Regions from separate parts of the Sphingobium sp. AntQ-1 genome, predicted to be linked through region 2. Evidence: predicted binding sites of a transcription regulator. Region 2 holds the regulator's gene; each other region holds the start of a gene.
What was found. The regulator LexA, encoded in region 2, represses DNA repair genes until DNA is damaged. The targets are predictions, from matches to a motif close to GTTCCNCNCTTGTTCT.

Region 1: a site for LexA is predicted at 1,512-1,527, ahead of sphantq_RS10205 (MmcB family DNA repair protein). Genes of this name have one in related genera too.
Region 3: a site for LexA is predicted at 1,677-1,692, ahead of sphantq_RS11965 (S24 family peptidase). Genes of this name have one in related genera too.

Annotation. Positions count from the first base shown of each region.
Region 1 is NZ_CP117158.1:2,032,724-2,035,995, forward strand. Features, by position in the region: gene sphantq_RS10190 (PaaI family thioesterase) at 1-243, shown strand, start outside; gene sphantq_RS10195 (DUF1491 family protein) at 233-574, shown strand; gene sphantq_RS10200 (cell wall hydrolase) at 750-1,415, shown strand; gene sphantq_RS10205 (MmcB family DNA repair protein) at 1,539-2,033, shown strand; gene sphantq_RS10210 (ankyrin repeat domain-containing protein) at 2,209-2,820, opposite strand; gene sphantq_RS10215 (SCO family protein) at 2,863-3,272, shown strand, end outside.
Region 2 is NZ_CP117158.1:3,479,295-3,482,566, reverse strand. Features, by position in the region: gene sphantq_RS17455 (molybdopterin molybdotransferase MoeA) at 1-875, shown strand, start outside; gene lexA (transcriptional repressor LexA) at 945-1,631, shown strand; gene sphantq_RS17445 (ComEC/Rec2 family competence protein) at 1,622-3,272, opposite strand, start outside.
Region 3 is NZ_CP117158.1:2,386,296-2,389,567, forward strand. Features, by position in the region: gene sphantq_RS11945 (TIGR04063 family PEP-CTERM/XrtA system glycosyltransferase) at 1-225, shown strand, start outside; gene sphantq_RS11950 (hypothetical protein) at 274-1,248, shown strand; gene sphantq_RS11955 (hypothetical protein) at 1,271-1,642, opposite strand; gene sphantq_RS11965 (S24 family peptidase) at 1,940-2,608, shown strand; gene sphantq_RS11970 (XdhC family protein) at 2,728-3,272, shown strand, end outside.

The sequences.
Region 1 (3,272 bases), 1.4 Mb from region 2:
TACGCCGCCAACAGCCTGGTCAGCGACCGTTTCCTGCTGACCACCGCCTTCAACCTGCTCTTCACCCGTCCGATCGCGCCGGGCCGGATTCGCGCCGAGGGTCGCTGGATCAGCGGCAAGCGACGGGTCTATGTCGCCGAAGCAAGCCTGATCGATTCCGACGGCGAAGAGGTCGGGCGTGGCACCGGCACCTTCATGCGATCGCAATTTTCGCTCTCTTCGCTGCCGGGCTATGGCCGCTGACGCCCGGCTGACCAGCGCGATGCTGGTGGGCGCGCTGCGGCGGCGGGTCGCGGCCGCCGGCGGTTTCGCCACGATCCTGGTCAAGGGCGACGTGATCAGCGGTGTGATTCTGGTCCAGACGCTTGAAAAAGGGCGGGAAACGGGTCTTTTCGAAAGGGTGTCGAACTTTGCCGGGGGTTATGCGTTAATGCGTTGTGGTCCTTCGATCGAAGAGGGGCCAGAGGCGCTCGCTCAATATGTAGCGCGCCGGCGCAAGTCGGACCCCGACCTGTGGATAATCGAACTCGACATCCCGGAAGCGGAACGGTTTGCCGTGGAAACACTCGGCTGATCGTTGACTCATCGCAATGGTTTGGGCAGAGGCCGCCCACGCCAACGCGCAGGTTGCCGAATTCGCCCATTGGGGGGCGGGGCCGGTAAACACGCAGACGGGGGGCGGCCGAACGTCATAAGAATATCGGTTGAAACGACGTTTCCGGCCAATAACCGCATGTTTTTGAGTGATAATGAGTTTTCGTCTGAAAGCTGCCATCGCCGCAGCCTTCGCCCTGTCCGCCGCTGCTGCGGTCACGGCGTCCGATATGTCGATCGCGGGCGAATCGATCGCCACGACCACCTCTCTCCCCCAGACGTTTCCGCAAACGTCCCCGACTGGCGCGCAATCCGCCGTCATTTTCGCCGCGCCGCGTGAAATTACGCAGCCGCTGGCATCGGCCGACAAGGCCGACCCCGAATTTTCTACCGATTCCGACGCGCAGGCGACCAGCCTCGCTGCTCTGGTCGACGCCCAAGGCGCGCCTGAGGAGCTGGACGGCGACATGCATTGCCTGGCCGGCGCGGTCTATTTCGAATCCAAGGGCGAAAGCCTGGAAGGTCAGCTGGCCGTCGCGCGCGTGATCATCAACCGGGCCAAGTCCGGCCGCTTCGCCGACAGCCTGTGCGGCGTCGTCTATCAGCCCAGCCAGTTCAGCTTCGTGCGGGGCCATTCGATGCCGGCCGTGCGCGCCGACAGCCGTAGCTGGCGCGAAGCCGTCGCCATCGCCCAGATCGCGATGAACGACAGCTGGGACAGCCGCGCGGAAGGCGCGCTCTTCTTCCACGCCCGCCGCGTATCGCCGGGCTGGGGCAAGGCCAAGCTGGCGATGATCGACAATCATATCTTCTATCGTTGAGGATATGGCGGCGACGATCGGGCGTGGGAACGCGCCGGTTCGCGATGGCGAAATTTTCAAGGCCGGTTCGGTTCGTCCGAATCGGCCTTTTCATATGTTCCTGTCCTGTTCTATGGTGGCGCGATGAGTAGCGCCCCGATAGACGCCTGTTCGCCGCTGACCGACGGCACCGCCCTGGCGGTGGCGCGCGGCACGCTGCGACTCTTCTTCCGCCACGACATGAGCGGCATATTGGAAGTGCCGCTGCCCAATGGACGCCGCGCCGACATCATGGCGATCGACGGCGCGGGGCGGCTGACCATCGTAGAGATCAAGTGCAGCCGGGCGGACCTGTTGGGCGACATGAAATGGCCCGACTATTTCGACTATTGCGACCGCTTCTTCTGGGCGGTGCCGGCCGGGTTCGACCTTGCCCCGTTCGAGAGCGAGGCGCTGTGGCCGACGCGCACCGGCCTGATCGTCGCGGACCAATATGACGCCGAACTGGTGCGCCCGGCCCCGGTGGAGCCGCTGGCGGCCGCCCGGCGCAAGGCGGAGACGCTGCGCTTCGCGCGGCGCGCCGCCCGGCGGTTGACGGCGCTCAGCGACCCGGACCATGTTACGGAACTGGGCTGGTAGGGGGATGGCCATAGGCGACCAGAAGCGGACCTTGGTCGACCCTTGCAATCCGTTCGCCCTGAGCGAAGGCGAAGCATTTGGCCTCGCTCCGCTCGGCAGAGGGCTTCGACTTCGCTCAGCCTGAACGGATTTCCTATGTCCGCTTCCCGCCCAAACCCGCCTTATCCCCACTTCCTCAAAACACCGGACCCTGCACCGGCCCCTTGGGCGCCGCGGCGGGCTTGGCGGCGTCGAGCGCTTCGGTAAGGCCGGGGGTACGGCCGTCGCGCTTGGCATAATCGCGCGCGGACATGCCGGCGAGGGTGTCGCGCTTTTCGGGGTTCGCGCCCTGCGCCACCAGCAGGCGGACCAGGCCGACGTCGCGCAGTTGCACCGCCCGGATCAGCGGTGTTTCGCCGCTGTCATTTCCTTTATCGACCTGCGCCTTGTAGGCGAGCAGCGTGCGCACCCCTTCCTCGAACCGGCCCTGCACCGCATCCATCAGCGGGGTGTTGCCGTCATTGTCGGTCAGGTTGGGATTGGCGCCCTTGGCCAGCAGGAAGGTCAGCCAGGTCGCATCGCGCCGGGCGACGATGATGTGCAGCGCATTTTCGCCGGTGGACACGTCGCGGCTGTTGACGACGGTGGAACCGGGCTTCTGGATCAGGTCGGTGACCTTCTGCCCATCCTTGTCCTTCACCGCCTTCAAAAAATTGTAGCTGTCGGAAAATTGCGCCTGCGCGGGGCCGGGCGCCAGCAGCGCCAGCGCCATCGAACCCAATAGTGCGGAAAAAAGCTTCGTCTTCATCTTGGCGCCCCGTCGCATTTGCAAATCGCGTCCTAGCAGGGCATGGCTGGCCATGCCATGAACAAAGACGCCGCGATCCCAATTCTGCCTTCTATCGCCCTTTCCTTCCTCGCCCTGCTGGCTGCCTGCAATATGGGTGCTGGCGGGAACGCATCAAGCGGCGACAGCGAACAGGGCGAATTGATCGGCGCGCGGATCGGCGCGCCCTTCACCCTGACCAATCAGGACGGCAAGCCGACCCGTTGGGACGATTATAAGGGCCAGTATCGACTGGTCTATTTCGGCTACACCTACTGCCCGGACGTCTGTCCGGTCGATCTGCAACGGATCATGCAGGGCTTTTCCAAGTTCGAGAAAGCCAGGCCGGCGCTGGCCGCGAAGGTGCAGCCGATGCTGATCAGCGTCGATCCGCAGCGCGATACGCCCGCGGTGCTCAAACCCTATGTCGCGGC
Region 2 (3,272 bases):
CCATATTGATCCAGGAAAATGCGACCCGCGACGGCGACTGGCTGACCGCCAGCGCCGATCCGCTACCCGCAGGTCGTCATGTCCGCACCGCCGCCTCCGACTTTGCGCAGGACGCCCTGCTGCTGGAGGCTGGCGGTCGCCTCGGCCCGGCTCAGGTCGCGCTCGCCGTGCTGGGTGGCCATGGCGTCGTGCCGGTCGGCGGTCGGCCGACGGTCGCGCTGCTGTCCACCGGCAATGAACTGGTGCCGCCCGGCGCCCCGACGCCGCCGGGTTTCCTGCCTTCCTCCAACGCGCCGATGCTTGCCGCCCTGCTCGCCGCCCTGCCCTGCGACGTCATCGACCTCGGCATCGTGCGGGACGACCTCGATGCGATGGTGGCCGCGATCGAACGGGCGCGCACGGCCGACATCATCGTGTCGACCGGCGGCGCCTCCGTCGGCGACCATGATTTGGTCCGTCCCGCTTTTGTGAAAGCAGGCGGCGCGCTCGATTTTTGGAAGATCAAAATGCGGCCGGGCAAGCCGCTGATGGCGGGGCGAATCGCCGATACGCTGTTCCTGGGCCTGCCGGGCAATCCCGTCTCCGCCTTCGTCACGGCCACGCTGTTCCTGTTGCCGCTGGTCCGTCATCTGGGCGGCGCACGCGATCCGCTGCCACCGACAAGCGACGCGCCGCTCGCCTCACCGCTGCCCGCCACCGGCGATCGTGACGATTATCTGCGCGCCTGGCGCGGACCGGGCGGCATCGTGTCGGTCACGTCACAGGACAGCGCGGCCACCGCCGCCATGGCGAAGGCCGACTGCCTGATCCTGCGCCCCGCCGGATCGCCGCCGGCGGCTCCCGGCGATCGGGTCTTGATTCTGCCGCTGCCCTGACATGTTCGGTGCTTGACTAACCTTCATCTGTTTCCTATGCGTTCCTCATACGTTCCACGGAGGATCGCAATGTTGACGCCCAAGCAGCAGGAATTGCTAAGCTTCATTCAGACCCGCTTGGACGAAGGCGGCGTGTCGCCTTCTTTCGAGGAAATGAAGGATGCGCTGGACCTGCGGTCCAAATCCGGCATTCACCGCCTCATCAACGCGCTGGAGGAGCGCGGCTTCATCCGTCGCCTGCCCAATCGCGCCCGCGCGCTGGAAGTGCTCAAGCTCCCCGATGCGATGCATCGCGCGCCCGCGCCAGTGATCGCGCTCAATCCCAAGGTCGCGCCGCCCGCCCAGCCGCCGATGATCCCCACCGCCGCCAATGACGTGATCGAAATCCCGCTGCACGGCCGGATCGCGGCCGGTGTGCCGATCGAGGCGATGGAAGGGCAGGCGATGCTCTCCGTGCCCGCCGCGCTGCTCGGCGCGGGCGATCATTATGCGCTGGAAGTGTCGGGCGATTCGATGATGGAAGCCGGCATCCTCGACGGCGACTTCGCGTTGATCCAGCGCACCGACGTCGCCCGCGAAGGTCAGATCGTCGTCGCGCTGATCGACGAGGCGGAAGCGACGCTGAAATATTTCCGCCGCGAAGGCAGCCGCGTCCGGCTCGATCCGGCCAACCCGGCCTATGAGCCGCAGATATACGATCCGCGCCAGGTCCGCATCCAGGGCAAGCTCGCGGGGCTGCTGCGCCGCTACAATTGAGGCCTGTGTGATTGGGCCTTAAATGATTCAGGCTGTTCCCTCCACGTCCGGCGGGTCTGGCGGGCGACCCAGGGATGCGCGTCGCCCGCCCGATGGACGGTGTGAACTTCGCCCTTCGCCAGGATCATGGACAGCCCACCGGTACGCGCGAGCGACCGGCGGTCGACCTTCATCCAGCGCGGTCGGCACCAGCGCGGCAGGCCCCGATCGCTGACGACGATGTCCGCCGCCGCGCAATCGCCGGCGAAACTCGACCGATCGATCAGCACATTGCTGCGAGTAAAGAGCAGCCGCCAGTCGCGGCCCTTGCCATCCTTCATCCTCATGGCGCACATATCCTGCGAGCAGCGCGTCTCCGGCAGCGCCGCGATCGCCGCCAGTTCGCCGTCATAACCTGCACTTTCCGACAGCACGTCCCGCACATAATCCCCCGCCCGATCGCGCAATATCGCCATGCCCTTTCCCGTCCGCACGGCGACATGCCGCCCGTCGCCGGTAATCAGGATATCGGGCGGCGCGGCGGTAAAGGTGACCGCCACGCCGATCAGCACCGGCGCAAGTCCCAGCCATCGCCATCCCGTCCGCCATAACAGGCACCAGAGCAGTCCGACGATGGTGATGCCGAACAGCCCCATACCCATGGTCGGCGCGAGCAATGTGGCCATAGGACTCGCCGCCACGCCATGAGCCAGCAGCAGCAACAGGTTCAGCGCCTGCTGCGTCAACCACCAGAACGGCGCGCCCAACCCTACGACATCCAGCACGAGCGCCAGCGCCTCCAGCGGCATGACGACGAAAGTGGTGAGCGGGATCGCGATCAGATTGGCGAAGGCGCCGAGCAGGCCCGCCTTGTGAAAATGGAACAGCGCGATCGGCATCAGCACCAGTTCGACGGCGATCCCGGTCGCCAGCATGACGACCAGCAAGCGACCCGTCTTGCGAATCACGCCCTCGTCCCTGACGGCGGCAAAGGCGCGAAAGCGCGGATGTTCGGCCAGCGCCACCAGCGCCGTCACCGCCGCGAAACTCATCTGGAAACTCGGCCCGACCAGCGCTTCGGGCCACAGCAGCAGCACGACCAGCGCCCCGGTCGCCACCAGTCGCAATGTCACCGCATCCCGACCCATCGCCAGTCCGCCCAAGACCAGCAAGCCCGCGACGCAGGATCGCACCGTGGGCACCTCCGCCCCGGTTAGCAGCGTATAGCCGATCCCCGCCAGCGCCCCGCCCGCCGCCGCGATCAGCATCAGCGGCCAGCCAAGCGCCGCCCGCTGGCTCAAGGCCATCACGCGCATCAGCAGGAAAATGACCGCCCCGATCAGCGCCGTCACATGCAAGCCGCTGATCGACAGAAGATGCGCCAGCCCGCTGCGCCGCATCGCTTCCGCATCCGCTTCGGGGATCGCGCCCTGGTCCCCGGTCGCCAGAGCGGCAGCGATTCCTTCGGCGGGACCATCCACTTGCTCCAATATATGGCCGAACAACCGCGCCCGCAGCGGTGACGCGGCGGTGGAGGGGATCACTATCTCTATGGGCTTCAACGCCTTGCCGGTGGCCCCGATCCCCTGAAAATAGGCGCGCGCCGCAAAATCATAGCCGCCCGGCACACTCGGCGGCGCCGGCGGCATCAAGCGCACGCGA
Region 3 (3,272 bases), 1.1 Mb from region 2:
ATCGAGGATGGCGTCACCGGCGCCCTGTTCGCGCCCGACGATCCGGCGGCGATCGCCGCGGCGCTGGCGGACCTGTTCGCCAATCGCGACGGATGGGATGAACGCCGGGCCGTGGCCCGCGCGTTCGTCGAGCGCGAGCGTAACTGGTCGTCAAACATTGTGCGTTATGAACCCGTTTACCAGCGGCTGCTGGCGCGTCCCGCACGGACGCGCGCGGCCGCATGAGCAAGGGTTGAACATAAGGTGGCGGCGGGAGTCATCAGCAGGCGGGGCATGGCGATCGCCGCACTGGCCGGTCTGGCGGCTGCGTTGCTGGTGTTGTGGATGCCGGTCGGCCTGGTCGAGATGATCGTGGCGTCGAGCGGCCTCAGCGAAGCGTGGCCGGCCGCGGCGCCGCCGTTGGGATGGAAGGCGCGGCTGATGATGGCGGGTTTCGCCGGCGTCATGGCGATCGGCCTGGTCGGCCTGGCACGCCGCGATGCGGATGCGCCGGAACAAGAAGATGGGAAAGGACGCGCCCATCGCGTCCAGGGAGCACGTAAAATGGGTTTCGCATTCTCCAAGCTGACCGCGCTGGCGCGGGGCCGTGCTGCATCGGGCATCGAACCGGACGCGCCGATCCTGCGGCGCGCCGACGCGCATCCTGATGCGCCGTCACGCCCGCCGATCTTCGCGAGCCGGGACTTTGACGGGATCGACATTTTCCCGCGCGCCGAATCGGGCCGCCGATCGCTGGTGGCGCGTCGCGACCCGGAGCGCGACACGATCGTCCCGCTCGGCAAGCTGCCCATGCCCAGCGCGCCGATGCCGCTGACGGACGCAGAGCTGCCGCAACCCGCCTTCCTGCGGCCGGCCGGTCCCTTTGCCGTTCCGACCCTGGTCGAAGACGATATCGACGATGATGGCGCGGACGAAGATTATGCCACGTTTGAAGCAGCGCCGGTCGCGGCCGAATGGACCGCGCCTGCGATGCCCGCCAGCGTCGCCCAGCCCGCCGAAACAATCCGTCCCGCGCCGCTGCCCATGCCCTCCACCCATGGCCTGTCGATCAGCGAACTGACCGAGCGATTGGAACGCGGGCTTAAACACAGGTCGCGGAAAATGTCGTCGGCCGGGGCCGGTGGCGGTATGATCGCCGACATGCCGGTGGCCTCGGCCGTGCCGGTGCGCAAGACGGTGGAGCAGGATGCCGACGAAGCGCTGCGCGCCGCGCTGGGCGCGCTGCGTTCCATGACCGGGCGACGGTGACAGCCGCCGCCCGGCGCAGGTCTTACCAGTCTTCGATCGTCAGGGCGGACAGTTCCAGCCAGACGCTCTCCATATCCGCATCGCCATCATCGACGCTGATGTCAGCGACGAAATGGCCCGGCAGCACCCATTCGGCATCGGCGAGGCCTGCCATGAAGGCGCTGCCGCGTTCAGGGAAATCCTCGCCGCTCAGGCGCAGCCGCACCATATGGCGCTGCCCTTCGAACAGGGCGCTGGCCCAGGGGCGGCTGACCGCCCGTTCGACGATGGCGGGTTCGCCCGCGCGGGCAAGCAGTTGCGCCAGCAAGGGCGGCAGCGGATGCGCCCTTTTCCTTCCTATTCCTTTATTTCGGATGAGGTTGGCCACGCCGAACTCATGATCCAGACTTGTCATTGGCTGATGCTCCTGCGATAAGTGTTCATGAAATGTTCTACTCGTCTCCTTATGCGATCGCCGGGTTGCCGACCCAGGCGCAGGTCGAAAACCAGGCGTGGATCGCGTGCGCAGCGACGTCCGAAAGTGGTTGGCCGCATCTTAAATTCGCGAAGAAATTGTTCGATCATGCGCAGCAACATTGGCCTTCTTCTCCCCAGTCAGCACGACTCGCCCGCTGCAAGTCGATAGGTTTATTCCTATCTCTAACGCAATTTCCTACTTGTCTAGGAAAATTCCTATCATTATGGATTGGATATGGATGAATCGGAACATACCCGGATTGCGCTCGATCGGCTGATTGCCGAACGGGGGGAGAATTATGCCGATCTGTCCCGGCTGATCGGCCGCAATCCCGCTTATATTCAGCAGTTCATCAAGCGCGGCACGCCACGCAAGCTGGACGAGGAGGATCGGCGCGTGCTGGCGCGCTATTTCGGCGTGCCCGAACAGATGCTGGGCGGCGCGACGGCGCCGGTCGCGGCCCCCGCCCGGATGCGCGGGATGCCCGCGGTGGTCGCGGTGCCGCGGCTGGCGCTGGGCGCGTCGGCGGGGCTGGGATCGCTGGACGAGGATGAGCAGGCGGCGGGCGTGATGGCGTTCGATGCGCGCTGGCTGCGCCATCTGGGCGTGCGACCGCAACGGGTGTCGATCATCCGGGTCGATGGCGAATCGATGGCGCCGACGCTGAACGACGGCGACGACATCATGGTCGATCATGACGATGATGCGGGCCGCCTGCGCGACGGCGTCTATGTGCTGCGGCTGGACGGCGTGCTGATGGTCAAGCGCGTCGCCATGGGGCCGCGGCGCGGTTGGTTCAGCGTGGTGAGCGATAATCCGCATTATCCCGACTGGGCGGATATCGATCCGGCGCTGGTGGATATTGTCGGCCGGGTCGTCTGGAGCGGCAGGCGCTTGCATTAGCGGTGTCCGCCTCCCAATCCGTCAAGTGGATGTTTTCCGACTGGGTCGGGATAGGCGGGGTCGGCACGGTGTTATGCTGCCGTTGAGGCGATGGCGTGGCTGCGCCAGAGGAGTGTCGATTGAACGATAATGGCGCGGTGATCCGCAAGGGACAGGAATGGCGCGGCGCGCCCATGGCGCTGGCGACGGTGGTGTCGACCTGGGGATCGGCGCCGCGGCCGCGCGGCAGCCATATGATCGTCCATGCCGATGGCCGGTTCGAGGGCAGTATTTCGGGCGGCTGCGTGGAAAGCGACGTGTTGCAACGCGCGGCGGAAGTGATCGGCGGGCGCAACGCCCATGTCGAAAGCTATGGCGTGGCCGATGGCGATGCCTGGGAAGTCGGCCTGCCGTGCGGCGGCGAGATCGCGGTGCTGGTCCAGCCGGTGAGCGAGGCCGGCTTCGCGCCCGGATTGTTCGACCGGATCGCCGCCGCCAGCGCGCGCGGCCGGGCGCTGACGCTGGCGACCGACCTGGACAGCGGCGTGACGCGCGAGGCGGCGGGAGAAGGGGATTTCCTCAATCGCTACGATCCGCCGCGCCGTCTGCTGATCGTCGGTGCGGTGCAGATCGCCCAGAGCCTGGTGCCGCTGGCGCAGGCGATCGGCGTAACGCCGGTGGTGAT